Regions from separate parts of the Acidovorax sp. GW821-FHT10E04 genome, predicted to be linked through region 3. Evidence: predicted binding sites of a transcription regulator. Region 3 holds the regulator's gene; each other region holds the start of a gene.
The links. Region 3 encodes sigma-54, which starts transcription at its own class of promoters, with help from an activator protein. Its sites were predicted from a motif close to TGGCANGNAANCTGCTTT; they were not measured.

Region 1: a site for sigma-54 is predicted at 1,725-1,742, ahead of AC07OC_RS02600 (BMP family protein). Genes of this name have one in related genera too.
Region 2: a site for sigma-54 is predicted at 1,922-1,939, ahead of AC07OC_RS08430 (formate/nitrite transporter family protein). Genes of this name have one in related genera too.

Annotation. Positions count from the first base shown of each region.
Region 1 covers NZ_JBWKMT010000001.1:565,447-570,156, reverse strand. The annotation lists gene AC07OC_RS02610 (threo-3-hydroxy-L-aspartate ammonia-lyase) at 1-777, shown strand, start outside; gene upp (uracil phosphoribosyltransferase) at 955-1,584, shown strand; gene AC07OC_RS02600 (BMP family protein) at 1,791-2,801, shown strand; gene AC07OC_RS02595 (5'-methylthioadenosine/S-adenosylhomocysteine nucleosidase) at 2,901-3,872, shown strand; gene AC07OC_RS02590 (ABC transporter ATP-binding protein) at 3,869-4,710, shown strand, end outside.
Region 2 covers NZ_JBWKMT010000002.1:727,627-732,336, reverse strand. The annotation lists gene AC07OC_RS08435 (bifunctional protein-serine/threonine kinase/phosphatase) at 1-743, opposite strand, end outside; gene AC07OC_RS08430 (formate/nitrite transporter family protein) at 888-1,700, opposite strand; gene AC07OC_RS08425 (nitrate regulatory protein) at 2,091-3,401, opposite strand; gene nirD (nitrite reductase small subunit NirD) at 3,567-3,923, opposite strand; gene nirB (nitrite reductase large subunit NirB) at 4,130-4,710, opposite strand, start outside.
Region 3 covers NZ_JBWKMT010000008.1:30,814-35,523, reverse strand. The annotation lists gene AC07OC_RS22785 (THUMP domain-containing class I SAM-dependent RNA methyltransferase) at 1-1,218, opposite strand, end outside; gene AC07OC_RS22780 (acyl-CoA thioesterase) at 1,215-1,697, opposite strand; gene AC07OC_RS22775 (RNA polymerase factor sigma-54) at 1,789-3,378, opposite strand; gene lptB (LPS export ABC transporter ATP-binding protein) at 3,467-4,252, opposite strand; gene lptA (lipopolysaccharide transport periplasmic protein LptA) at 4,249-4,710, opposite strand, start outside.

The sequences.
Region 1 (4,710 bases), on a different contig from region 3:
CAGCGCGAACGCGGCGTGCTGGCTTTCTCGGCCGGCAACCATGCGCAGGCGATCGCGCTGTCGGCCCGCCTGCTGGACATGCCCGTCGCCATCGTCATGCCCGAAGACGCGCCCGCCTCCAAGATGGCGGCCACGCGCGCCTATGGAGCCCAGGTCGTCACCTACGACCGCTACACCGAGGACCGCGAGGCCATCAGCCGCCGCCTGGCGCTGGAGCGCGGCATGACGCTGGTGCCTCCGTTCGACCATCCCCACGTCATCGCGGGCCAGGGCACCGCGGCGCTGGAGCTTTTTGAAGAAGTGCCCGACCTCGACTACCTGTTCGTGTGCGTGGGCGGCGGGGGCCTGCTGGCAGGCAGCCTGCTGGCCGCGGGCGCCCTGGCACCGCGCTGCCGCGTGATCGGCGTGGAGCCCGAAAACGGCAACGACGGCCAGCAGTCGCTGCGGGCGGGGCAGATCGTGCGCATCCCGACGCCACACACCATCGCCGATGGCGCGCAGACCCAGGCGCTGGGCGAGCTCACCTTTCCCATCATCCGCGAGCGGGTGGAAGACATCCTGAGCGTGAGCGACGCCCAGCTCATGCAGTCCCTGCGCTTCTTCGCGGAGCGCATGAAGATCGTGGTGGAGCCCACGGGCGCCCTTGCCTATGCGGGCGCGCACGCGTTCTCGGGTGTCGATGACGGCGGCAAGCTGCTGCAGGGCGAACGGGTGGGTGTCATCATCAGCGGCGGCAATGTGGACCTGGCGCGCTATGCGCGGTTCCTGTCGGATTAGACTCACCCATGCGCCGCGCCGCCGCCACCAGCCCCAGAGGGCGACGCCAGCGGCCCGCCACGGCCAGCCACACGGCAGCACGGCAGCCCGCAACCCTGACAGTGCCTGCCGCCAGCGCCTCTGTCAGGTAAAAATGCGGGCGCGCCTCTTTCCATCCCCCAAAACACAGGCCCAGCCATGAGCAACGTCACCGTCATCAACCACCCCCTCGTCCAGCACAAGCTCACGCTGATGCGCAAGAAGGACGCCAGCACCAACAGCTTTCGCCGCCTGCTGGGCGAGCTCAGCACGCTCATGGCGTACGAAGTCACGCGCGACATGCCCCTGCAGGACGTGCAGATCGAAACCCCGCTGGAGACCATGACCGGCCAGGTGATCGACGGCAAGAAGCTGGTACTGGTCTCCATCCTGCGCGCGGGCAACGGCTTCCTCGACGGCATGCTCAACGTGGTGCCCGGCGCCCGCGTGGGCCACATCGGGCTGTACCGCGACCCGGCCACGCTGCAGCCGGTGGAGTACTACTTCAAGATGCCGTCCGAAATGGACGAGCGCGACATCATCGTGGTGGACCCCATGCTGGCCACCGGCAACTCGGCCGCCGCCTGCGTGGACCGCCTGAAAAAACTCAATCCCCGCTCCATCAAGTTCGTGTGCCTGCTGGCCGCCCCCGAAGGCGTGGCCACGCTGCAAAAGGCCCACCCCGACGTGCCGATCTTCACCGCCGCCATCGACCGCGAACTGAACGACCACGGCTACATCCTGCCGGGGCTGGGGGATGCGGGGGACCGGATCTTCGGCACCAAGTAGGCGCACGGCACGCCATCGCGAACCAGCCACCGCGGGGCCAGGCCCTCCGGTGGTTTTTTTGGCGCGTCATTTTTTTACCAACTGGTGGCTTTCCTCTGGCAGACTTGCCTCCGGCCTCGTGCCACCGGGCGGCTGCCCATTGGCGCGCTCCTTGCTTGGCTGCTGACACCCATTCCTCCTTGTTTGCCTGTCTGAAGGACCCCACCATGACCACTCGCCGCATCTTCACCGGACGCCTGCTCTGCACTTCCATGGCCCTTTCGGCCGCCATGGGCCTGGCGCCCTCGCTGGCCCACGCGCAGTCCAAGCTCAAGGTCGCGGCGATCTACACGGTGCCCTACGAGCAGCAGTGGGTGAGCCGCATCCACAAGGCCCTGAAGGCCGCCGAAGCGCGCGGCGAGATCGAATACAAGGCCAGCGAGAACGTCTCCAACGCCGACTACGAGCGCGTGATGCGCGAGTACGCCACCGGCGGCAACCAGCTCATCGTGGGCGAGGCCTTCGCGGTGGAGACCGCCGCCCGCAAGGTGGCCAAGGACTTCCCCAAGACCTCGTTCCTGCTGGGCTCCTCGGGCAAGCCGCAGGCGCCCAATTTCAGCGTGTTCGACAACTACATCCAGGAGCCCGCCTACCTGTCCGGCATGGTCGCGGGCGGCATGACCAAGACGAACAAGATCGGCATGGTCGGCGGCTTCCCCATTCCCGAGGTCAACCGCCTGATGCACGCCTTCATGGCCGGCGCGAAGGAGACCAACCCCAAGGTCGAGTTCACCATCACCTTCATCAACAGCTGGTTCGACCCGCCCAAGGCCAAGGAAGCCACCTTCGCCATGATCGACAAGGGCGCCGACGTGCTCTATGCCGAGCGCTTTGGCGTGTCCGACGCGGCCAAGGAGAAGGGCAAGCTGGCCATCGGCAACGTGATCAACACCCAGGACAAGTACCCCGACACCGTGGTCGCCTCCGCGCTGTGGCACATGGAGCCCAGCATCGAACGCGCCCTCAAGCTGGTCAAGGACGGCAAGTTCACGGCCGAGGACTACGGCCCCTACTCGATGATGAAGCACAAGGGCTCTGAATTGGCGCCGCTGGGCACGTTCGAGAAGAAGGTGCCCGCCGACATCGTGGCCAAGGTCAAGGCCAAGGAGGCCGACATCCTGGCCGGCAAGTTCAGCGTGAAGGTGGACGACAGCCAGCCCAAGTCCACGGCCAGGTAGGCACCCCGGCGCGCGGGCACCGGCTGCGCTGTGGCCTACGCCGCCGTGCGCTGCGCTGTACGATTTTTCCTTTTCTTCTTTTTCCCGACAAGGAACGCCATGCCCGCACCGCTTTCCCACCGCCCCGAGACAACCGCCCTGGCCGCGCGGTGCATGCGCCTGCTGGGCGCCCTGGCCCTGGCCACGCTGGTGGCGGGATGCGCCGCGGTCGCGCCGGGCCAGGCGGCACGGCTGGACAGCACGCCGCGCATCGCCGTCATCTCGGCCTTTGCACCCGAGCTGACGGTGCTGCTGCCCCAGGTGCAGCAGCCGGCCAGGCACAGCGTCAACGGCGTGGAATTCACCACCGGCACGCTCTCGGGCAAGCCCGTGGTGGTGTTCCTGTCGGGCATCAGCATGACCAACGCGGCCATGAACACGCAATTGGTGCTGGACCGCTTCAACGTGAGCCACATCGTCTTTTCCGGCATCGCCGGTGGCGTGAACCCCGGCCTGCACATTGGCGACGTGACCGTGCCCGCGCAGTGGGGACAGTACATGGAATGGCTGATGGCGCGTGAAGACCAGCCCGGCCAGTACAGCGCCCCCGCGTGGATGAAAAGCGAGCTGACGATGCCCGCCTTCGGCATGATGCACCCGCGCCCGGTCGAGGTGAGGTCGGCGGCCAAGCCCGGCATCACCAGACAGTTCTGGTTTGAGGCGGACCCCCAAATGCTGGCCACCGCGCGCGGCCTGCAGGACGTGGGCCTGGCGCATTGCCTGGCCAGCACCTGCCTGAAACAGCGCCCGCAGCTCGTGGTGGGCGGCAACGGCGTGTCGGGCCAGGCCTTCGTGGACAACAAGGCTTTCCGCGAATACGCGTTCAAGACCTTCGAGGCCAATGTGCTCGACATGGAGACCGCCGCCACCGCCATGGTGGCCCACAGCAACGGCGTGCCCTACATCGCCTTTCGCTCGCTGAGCGATCTGGCCGGTGGTGGCGAAGGCGAGAATGAAATGGGCACCTTCATGGGCCTGGCGGCGGCCAATTCCGCCAAGGTGCTGCTGGCCTTTCTCTCGAACTGGAAATGACGGACCCCTCCGGCCCCGTCCTGCGGCTGCAGGGCATCACCAAACGCTTCGGCAAGCTGGTGGCCAACGACGGCATCAGCCTTGCGCTGCAGCGCGGCGAGGTGCTGGCACTGCTGGGGGAGAACGGGGCGGGCAAGTCCACGCTGATGTCCATCCTGTTCGGCCACTACGTGGCCGACGCGGGCCACATCGAGGTCTTCGGCCAGCCGCTGCCGCCCGGCCAGCCACGCGCGGCGCTGGCGGCGGGCATCGGCATGGTGCACCAGCATTTCACCCTGGCCGACAACCTCACGGTGCTGGACAACGTGCTGCTGGGCACCGAACCCTTGTGGCAGCCCTTCTCACGGCGTGCGGGTGCGCGCGAGCGCCTGCTGGCGGTGTCCCGCCAGTTCGGCCTGCCCGTGCGGCCCGAGGCGCTGGTGGGCGGCCTCTCGGTCGGCGAGCGCCAGCGCGTGGAGATCCTCAAGGCGCTGTACCGGGGCGCGCGCATCCTCATCCTGGACGAACCCACCGCCGTGCTCACGCCGCAGGAAAGCGAAGCGCTGTTCGACACGCTCGCGCAGATGGTGGCGCAGGGCCTGTCCATCATCTTCATCAGCCACAAGCTGGCCGAGGTGCTGCGCGTATCGCACCGCGTGGCCGTGCTGCGCCAGGGCAAGCTCGTGGCCGAGGCGCCCGCGCAGGGCACCACGCAAGGCCAGCTCGCGCAGTGGATGGTGGGCCATGCCATCGAGGCCAGCGAACGCCGCCCCGCCCGGAGCGTGGGTGCGCCGGTGTGCACGCTGGCCGATGTGTCCACCGCCCCCACCGGGCGCGACCGGCTGCAGGGGGTATCGCT
Region 2 (4,710 bases), on a different contig from region 3:
GGCAGCGCATCGATGCGCAGGATCTGCACGGTCATGTCGTCGTCGGCGCCGCGGGCCTGCGCACCCTCCACGATATCTTGCGCGGCCTGATCGAAGTCCCCGGGAAACCGTGCCAGAGCCGCATGCACTGCGGCTGCATCGAAATGCGTGTACGCACCGTCGGTGGCCAGCACGTAGAGGGCCCCCACATCGGCCGGCAGGCAGCAATAGTCGATCTCGACATGGGCACTCGTGCCAAGCGCGCGGCCCAGGAACGACTCGGCCGACGACAGGTGGACACGGTGGTCCTGCGTCAGCTGCTCGAGCGACTGCCCGTGAAGGCGATAGATGCGCGCATCCCCCACATGCAGCACATGGACATCGCGGCCTTTCAGGATCAGCGCGCTGAAGGTGGTCACATAGCCGCGGTCCTTGTCGAAACGCGCGTGGCTGCGCATGGTCTGCGCATGCAGCCACGCATTGGTGGCACTCAGAACGCGCTGGGCCGAGCGGCGCACCGACCAGGCGTCGGAGGTGGCGTAGTAGTCGTCCAGGAAACTGCGCACCGAGGCCGCGCTGGCCTCCTGGCTGACCGTGCTGGACCCTATGCCATCGGCCAGGGCGACGACGATCCCCTTGGAGCCGCGCAGCGGCTCGCCGGGCAACATGGCACCATGGAAGTCCTGGTTGACGCCCTTGCGCCCCGCCCGCGAGTGCTGGCCCAGCGTGACGCGCAGCCCGCCCGGATCCGTGCCGTGGCCCATCAGCGGTCCATGGCGCTGCACGCCACCGCCAGCCCATGCAACCGGCGCGGCCCACCCGCCAGCCGCCGCGCGGGGGTCGCCCCGCCGCGCTGGCGGCGTCCCCATGCCCGCAGCGCGCAGCGGCGAGGTCGCTCAGGGAGAAGCTCAGGCATGGTGGCGCTTGGGCGCGGTCTTGTAGTGCGTGGAATACAGCGTGGCACCGACGAAGGTCAGGCCTCCGACCAGATTGCCGAGCACCGTGGGAAGCTCGTTCCAGATCAGATAGTCCATCAGCGTGAACTTGCCGCCCAGCATCAGGCCGGTGGGAAACAGGAACATGTTGACGATGGAATGCTCGAAACCCATGTAGAAGAAGATCATGACCGGCATCCACATGCCGATGGCCTTGCCCGAGACCGTGGTGGACATCATCGCGGCGACCACGCCGGTGGAGACCATCCAGTTGCACATCACGGCACGCACGAACAGCGTGAGCATGCCGGCAGCGCCATGGGCGGCATAGCCCACCGTGCGGCCCTCGCCGATGTGGCCGAGCTTCTCGCCGACGGCATTGGGCGCCTCGCTGAAGCCGAAGGTGAAGATGATGGCCATGAACACCGCCACCGTCAGTGCGCCCGCGAAGTTGCCCACGAACACCAGGCCCCAGTTGCGCAGCACGCCTGCCCAGGTGGCACCTGGGCGCTTGTCGAACACCGCCAGCGGTGCGAGCGTGAACACGCCCGTCAGCAGGTCGAAACCCATCAGGTACAGCATGATGAAGCCCACGGGGAACAGCATGGCGCCGACCAGCGGGTTGCCGGTGTTGACCGTGACGGTCACGGCAAACGCGGCCGCCAGCGCCAGGATGGCGCCGGCCATGTAGGAGCGGATCAGCGTGTCGCGGGTGGACATCAGGAGCTTGGATTCACCGGAGTCGACCATCTTGGTCACGAACTCGGCAGGGGCAAGGTAGGCCATTGAATTTCCTTTGGGACGGGAGACTATTGACAGCGTCCCGGACGGCGGGCCGGCGGAACGCGCAAGGAGGAAAAAAGAAAACGGCGTCCGCTGCGCCGCCCTCCAGTCATCTGGAGGAGACGCAAGGGACGCCGTTATCCTTGGATGCGCGATTCCTTTGCCCGCGGAAGACCACGGACGGTGGGTTGGCAAGCCGCCTTTAGCCGACAACCACTTCTCTCCATGCAAGTTCCATACCCCTGATGGAATGGTGCATCGGAGCGTGGCCCGTCCCTCTCTGGCGCATGCGCGGCGACCATCGCAAGAAATGAGCCTCCACTCGGTGCGGCACCGGCACCACAGTGGGTCACCAGTGCCTGCCCGCCCCGTTGCGGGGCACCGCGACGCTATCTATGAGGACTTGGCGCCTGACAGCGCAGACTGCGCAAAGGCGAGATCGGGCAGGGACAGCGTGGCCTCCGCCACCTCGAGCAGCCGGCGGTTCTGGTCCATCGAGGTTTTCTGCAACACGCGGAAGGCGACTTCCTCGTTCATGCCCAGGCGGGCCATCAGCACCCCCTTGGCGCGCTCGATCACCTTGCGTTCGTTCAGCGTGCGGCGCGCCGCCTCCAGCTCGGCCTCCATGCTGGCCATGCGCGCCGACTGGGCCTGCAGCAGTTCCAGCAGCGAAGCCGATTCGGCCCCGTGCGTGCCGGCCGCCGCCTCCGGCACGGACGTGGGTGCAATCGCGATGTCGAAGAACCGGTCCACCGCGTGCGTGCGCTGCGGCGGGTTGTCGCGCAGGCCGCGCAGCAGGCCCCTGGAGTCCTGCAGGTCCTGCTGCGCTTCGAGGATGCGAGCCTCGCAGTCCTCGCGCAGACGCTGGACCAGTTCGACCTGCAGTTGCCACAGCGCGTTGATGCGCTCCGTGCACACGTCGAACCAGGCGTCGCTCAGGTTGCTGTCCAGGGCGGCGCCGGGGCGCACCACGCACAGCGTGCGCCGCAGCCGCTCCAGTTGGGCCATGCCGGGGGCAAGCTGCTGCTGCTCCCAGCGTCCACGCAGGGCCGGATCGGCAAACTCGGAAAACACGCGCAAGCTGCGCTCCTGCGCGTCGATGAGGTGCAGCACCCGCTGCTGGTGCGCGTCGCTGCCCTGGCCAGAGGCATAGAGCAGCGCGCCCATGGCGCGCTCCTGGCCCGCCTCTTCCTGCGCCTGCACCAGGTGCAGCAAAGCCACCAGCTGGCGCGATACGCTGGGCAGCCCCGCCGCATCGGCCACATGGAAGACCAGCTCGATCAGACCCGCGATCAGGTGGCTGAACGCAGCGATCGAGTCGTGTGCGGTCATCGCCTGCTTGTAAATCTGGCTGCGCAGCGCGGGCAGAGAATCAAGCCCCAGGAGGGCCCACGCCATGAGCGACAAGGCCTTGGCCGTCGCGCCCTGTTCGGGTTCCACATGCTGGGCAAATTCCTGGCGCAGTCGCGCCTCCAGTGGCAGCACCTCCTGGATGATCCGGCTGCGCATGTCGGCAAAACGCTGGGCATTGGACGCCAGGTAGGCGCCCGATGCGCCGCGCTCGCGCTGCAGACCTTCTATCAGCTGGCCGATCGTGTCCACCAGAACGGCCCGGCTTGCGAGGTGGCGCACCGCGTCGATCTCCAGCTGGCGCGAGCGCAGCACAAGGGTCGAAACGGTCAGGGACGCGGCCTGGTCGGGCATGCGGGAACTCCAGAAAATCAATACGAGGGAATGCTAACCCCAGAACCTGCCGCGCACCCGCCAAGCCTCCAGGGGCCTGCGCGGAACGCGGTGCAATGCACTTCCGCACAACCCGGCCCGAAGAGTTGCCGGGACACGGCCTCAAGAGACCTCAAGGGCAGGCCCTCAGGCCATTGCAATGCTGACGCGCCCACCCTCGGCGCGCACGCCGTGCGCCCGCACCGAATGCTCGGGCGCCTCCAGGCATTCGCCCGTGCGCAGGTCGAAATGGTTCTTGTACAGCGGCGAGGCGACGACGACGCGCTCGCCCAGGTTGCCGATCAGCCCGCGCGAGAGCACGCTGGCGCCCGACTTCGGGTCCACGTTGTCGATGGCGAAGAACTGGTCGCTGCCGGTGCGGAACACCGCCACATGGCGGTTGGCCACCAGGGCGCAGACGCCGGTGCTGGGCAGGATGTCGTCGACCGCGCAGATGTCGGTCCAGGCAAGGGGGTCGGTACTGTTCATGGGAAGTGCGCTCATGGGAGTTCTCCGTTATTGATTCATTGCGCTACAGGTTGCCCGCAGCGCGCGCAACTGGCGCAGCCGACACCAGTGCCCCACGCAAGGGCCGCCCCGCCGCGAAGGCGGCGTATCCAGCGCATGCGCTGGGGGCGTCCCCCTCCCGGACTCGCACAGCGCGTCGAGAGAAGGGTGAAGGCGCGAAGCGACTCAGGGGGTGCTTCATGTCAGGCGGCCTGGCGGATGGGGATGACGTTGGCGCCGCGCTCCTCCGCGCGGGCCGGGCGGATCTGGCCGCGCTCCTCGACGAAGAGCACGTTCTCGTCGGCCTTGTCGCTGTTCACGAACGAGCGGAAGCGCTTGCGCGTCTCGGGGTCGGTCACGGCGGTCTTCCATTCGCACTGGTAGGTATCGACCACGTTCTGCATCTGCGATTCGAGCTCGGCGCACAGACCCAGGCTGTCCTTTTGCAGCACGTCCTTGAGGTAGTCGAGGCCACCTTCGAGGTTCTCGCGCCAGGTGCTGGTGCGCTGCAGCCGGTCGGCCGTGCGCACGTAGAACATCAGCACCCGGTCGATCATGCGCACTAGGTCTTCCTTGGACAGGTCGGACGCGAACAGCTCGGCATGGCGCGGCTTCATGCCGCCGTTGCCGCAGATGTAGAGGTTCCAGCCCTTTTCGGTGGCGATGATGCCGATGTCCTTGCCCTGCGCCTCGGCGCATTCGCGCGTGCAGCCCGAGACGCCGAACTTGATCTTGTGCGGAGCACGCAGGCCCTTGTAGCGGTTCTCCAGCTCCACGGCCAGGC
Region 3 (4,710 bases):
GAAGCGGAACATGCGGCATTCGATGGGGCCGTTCCACATCGGCACGCGGCGCGACTCCTTCAGACGCATCTTGCCGGGCAGCTTGAGGTCGGGCGTGAGCATCCAGGCCGTCCAGCCGCTGTAGTTCTTCTTCCAGTGGGCGGCCAGCTGGCTGAAGAACTCGCCACCATCATCGGTATGCGCAGCTTCGCGGCCCACGCTGGCGCCCAGGGCCCGCTCGGCCGCGCGTTCGTTGGCATTCTGGCCAGCGGCACCGGCTGCGGCGATGCGCTCGCCATAGGGCGGGTTCAGCAGCATCACGCCGGGCTGGTCGCACGGCGGCATGCGCTGCAGGGCGTCGCCACCGCGCAGTTGCACGGCGTCGGCCACGCCCGCACGTTCGGCGTTGCGCTGGGCAAAATCGACCATGCGGTGGGCCACATCACTGCCAAATATGGGCACAGCGCTTGTCTGTATTGCGCCTTCAGCTTCATTTTTAATAGCAGTCCAGACATGGGCCTGGTAGGGCAGCAGTTTCTCGAACGCAAAGCGGCGCAGCATGCCCGCCGGGATGCGACAGGCGATCTGCGCGGCCTCGATGGCGATGGTGCCGCTGCCGCAGCAGGGGTCGTACAGCGGCTGGGGGTTGTCACCGTGCGGGTCCCAGCCGCTGGCGGCGATCATGGCGGCGGCCAGGGTTTCCTTCAGCGGGGCATCGCCCTTGTCCTCGCGCCAGCCACGCTTGAACAGCGGCTCGCCGGAGGTGTCGATGTAGATGGTGGCTTCTTCCGTGGTCAGGTGCAGGTGGATGCGCACGTCGGGCCACTGCGTGTTCACATCGGGGCGCACGCCGCTTTTGGCGCGAAACCGGTCGGCCACGGCGTCCTTGACCTTGAGGCCTGCGAAGTTGAGGCTCTGCAGCGGGCTGTGCTGGGCCGTCACCTCGACCTTGAAGGTCTGGCGCGTGGTGAACCAGATTTCCCACGCCACGTCGCTGGCGGCGGCATACAGGTCGTTTTCAGAGCGGTAGGGGCGGTGCGCCAGCTGCACCAGCACGCGCTGGGCCAGGCGGCTGTGCAGGTTGAGCAGCAGCGCCTCGCGCCAGGACGCGCGCAGCAGCACGCCGCCACGGCCGACCAGCAGGTCTTGCCCCGTGAGGCCGGTGATGCCATGCACCTCGTCGGCCAGAAAGCCCTCCACACCGGCGGCGCAAGGGAGAAAAAGTTGGAGTTGATTCATGACGATGGTGAGGATACGCGCTCGGAAAGTGCGTGTGAATCCGGCGTGCCCGCACGGGCCAGCAGCAACTGGCGGATGGAGTCCGGGATCGGCGCCACCTTGCGGCCGGCCTTGCCGATGAAAACGATGCCGATCTTGCCGCGCGCCACCTCGCGGCCCGAGGTCTTCTCGGTCATGCAAAAGACCAGGTCGAACCCATAGCGGTTGAAGTCCGCAGGCGCCATCTCCACGCGCATGGTCTCGCCGTGGAACCCCTCGGACTTGTACTGCGCCACGATGTCTCCGACCACGATGGACAGCCCGCCCACGTCGGCCTCGGGGTAGCCGAGTGACTGGAAAAACCGCACCCGGGCCTCGGACACGAGGCTCAGCAGCTGCGCGTTGTCCAGGTGCCCGCCCTGGTTGACGTGGCTGATGTAGATCTGCATTTCGGTGGCGAAACCGAAGTGCGCGGGAAGGTCGAAGACGATGCGGGCCATGGACGGGGTGGCGAAGTAAGAGGGAAAGACAGCAACGGAGCGGAAAAACGGGCCACCAGGCGCATGCGCCGTGCACACGCCCGCACGGCGCCTACAGCGCCTTGCGCAGATTCGCCGGCGCGATCTTGAGCGCCTCGCGGTACTTGGCGACGGTGCGGCGCGCGCACTCGATGCCCTGCTCCTTGAGCATCTCGGCGATCTGGCTGTCGGACAGCGGCTTGGTCGGGCTCTCGGCGGCCACGAATTGCTTGATGAGGGCACGCACGGCGGTGCTCGACGCATTGCCGCCGGTCTCGGTGCCCAGGCCCGAGCCGAAGAAGTACTTGAGCTCGTAGGTGCCGATGGGCGTGGCCATGTACTTGGCCGTGGTCACGCGGCTGATGGTGGACTCGTGCAGGCCCAGCTCGTCGGCGATGTCGCGCAGCACCAGCGGGCGCATCGCGAGTTCGCCGTGGGTGAAGAAGTTCTTCTGCCGCTCCACGATGGCGCGCGAGACGCGCAGGATGGTGTCGAAGCGCTGCTGGATGTTCTTGATGAACCAGCGCGCCTCCTGCAGGCGCTGCTGCATGCCCTGGTGGCCCTCGCCGCCCTTGTGGCCGCGCAGGGCGCCGGCATAGATGTCGTGCACGCGCAGGCGCGGCATCACGTCGGGGTTGAGCTGCACGATGAAGTTGTGCTGCCCGTCGCGGCCATTGGCGCGCCCGGCCTTGCGCACGATCACGTCGGGGATGATGATGTTGCGCTCCACGTCGGCGAAGCGGCGCCCCGGGCGCGGCTCCAGCCGGGCGATCAGCGCCATGGCGGCGCGGGTGCGCTCCTCGCTGTCGCCGCAGGCCTGCGTGAGGCGGCGCACGTCGCGCCGCGCCAGCATCTCCAGCGGCTGCTGGCACACGCGCAGCGCGGTCTGCACGGTGTCGGGGTCGATGTCGCTGTCCTCGTCGGCGGCCAGCGCCTTGAGCTGCAGCGTCAGGCACTCGGCCAGGCCGCGCGCGCCCACGCCCACGGGCTCCAGGCTCTGCAGCAGCCGCTGTGCCACGGTGAAGCGGTGCACCAGTTCCTCGATCTGCTCCAGGTCGTCGGGCCCGGCCAGGCTGATGGCCAGCTCTTCGAGCGGATCCTCCAGGTAGCCGTCGTCGTTGAGCGATTCGATCAGGAAGCGCAGCGCGGCGCGGTCGATCTCGGACAGGCGCAGCGCCAGCGCCTGTCGGTGCAAAAAGGCGGTCAGCGATTCGTGCGTGCGGGCCAGCTCGGTGGCGTCGGCCTCGTCGCCTTCGGCGTCGTTGCGGTTGCGGGCGGGGGCGTCGCCGCCCCACTCGGCGTCGTTGGGCGCCATCTCCACCGTGCCGTCGCCGCTCCAGTCGGGCTCGTCGGCGCCCGCGCTCGGAGTTTCAGCATCATTTTGAGCCTCAGCGCTGGTACTGCTTGCGCTGGTAGCTCCTGAAAAAATAGCATCATCCGCGCTGTAGTCGTCGGCCTGGGCCGGCGTATCGGCGGCTTCCAGGCCAAACTCCTCGCGCGGCGCCTCGTCGGCGTTGCGTTCGAGGAACGGGTTTTCGTCGAGCATCTGCTCGACTTCCTGCGAGAGTTCCAGCGTGGACAACTGCAGCAGCCGGATGGACTGCTGAAGTTGGGGGGTCAATGCAAGATGCTGCGAGACGCGCAGCGAGAGTCCAGGTTTCATTGATTGAGCGCCGCCGGGCCGCCCCAAGGCGCGAAGCCCCCCTCGGGGGGCAGCGCAGTACACGAAGTGACAAGCGTGGAGGCCATGTCTACATGCGGAAATGTTCGCCCAGGTACACCCGGCGCACTTCGGCGTTGTCCACGATCTCGGATGGCGTGCCCTGGGCCAGCACCTGGCCATCGCTGATGATGAAGGCGTGGTCGCAGATGCCCAGCGTCTCGCGCACGTTGTGGTCGGTGATGAGCACGCCGATGCCGCGCGCCTTGAGAAAACCGATGATGCGCTGTATCTCGATCACGGCGATGGGGTCGATGCCCGCAAAGGGCTCGTCCAGCAGGATGAAGCGCGGCTGCGTGGCCAGCGCGCGGGCGATCTCGACGCGGCGGCGCTCGCCGCCCGACAGGGCCATGGCGGGCGAGGCCCGCAGGTGGTCCACGCGCAGCTCCTGCAGCAAGGCCGTGAGACGCTCTTCGATGGCCTCGCGCGACAGCGGCTTGCCGTCGTCGTCCGCGCGCTGCAGCTCCAGCACCGCGCGCACGTTCTCTTCGACCGTGAGCTTGCGGAAGATGGAGGCTTCCTGCGGCAGGTAGGACAGCCCCAGCCGCGAGCGGCGGTGGATGGGCATGTGGGCCACCGAATGGCCGTCGATGCGGATGTCGCCCGCGTCGCTGCGCACCAGGCCCACGATCATGTAGAACGAGGTGGTCTTGCCCGCGCCGTTGGGCCCCAGCAGGCCCACGACCTCGCCCTTTTGCACGACCAGCGACACATCCTTGACGACCTTGCGGCTGCCATACGACTTGGCCAGGTGCTGCACCTCCAGGCGGCTGCCCGCCTGGGTGTCAGGACCGGGGCTGACGGGCTGCGCGCTCACTTGGAGCCGCCGCCAAGGCTGTTGCTGGGGCGCAGCACCGGCGCCGATGCCGGGGGCGCGGCCTCCGGCGCGGCGGCACCGGCGGGCGGGTCCTTGGGCGCGAGCACCGCGCGCACCCGGCTGCCGGGCGCGGGCGCATCGCCCGCCGCATTGGTCGCGGGGGTGCGCTTGCCGTCCACGGTGAACACATCGGTGAGGTTGTTGTAGACGATCACGGCGCCGGTGATCTCGTCGCTGAGGACCGCCCCGCGGTAGCGGCGCAGTTCGGCGCGGGTGATGAAGCGCACGTTGTCGGCCTTGCCGTCGTACTCGATGACTTCGCTCTCGCCTTCGATGAACTCGTCCGGCGCCCCCGCCACGGTATCGCGCTTCTGGCGGAAGAAGGCCCGCTTGCCCGCCTCGGCCGTGACCACGCCGTACTGGTAGCCGTCGGCGTCCTGGCGCACGTCCAGCCGCGC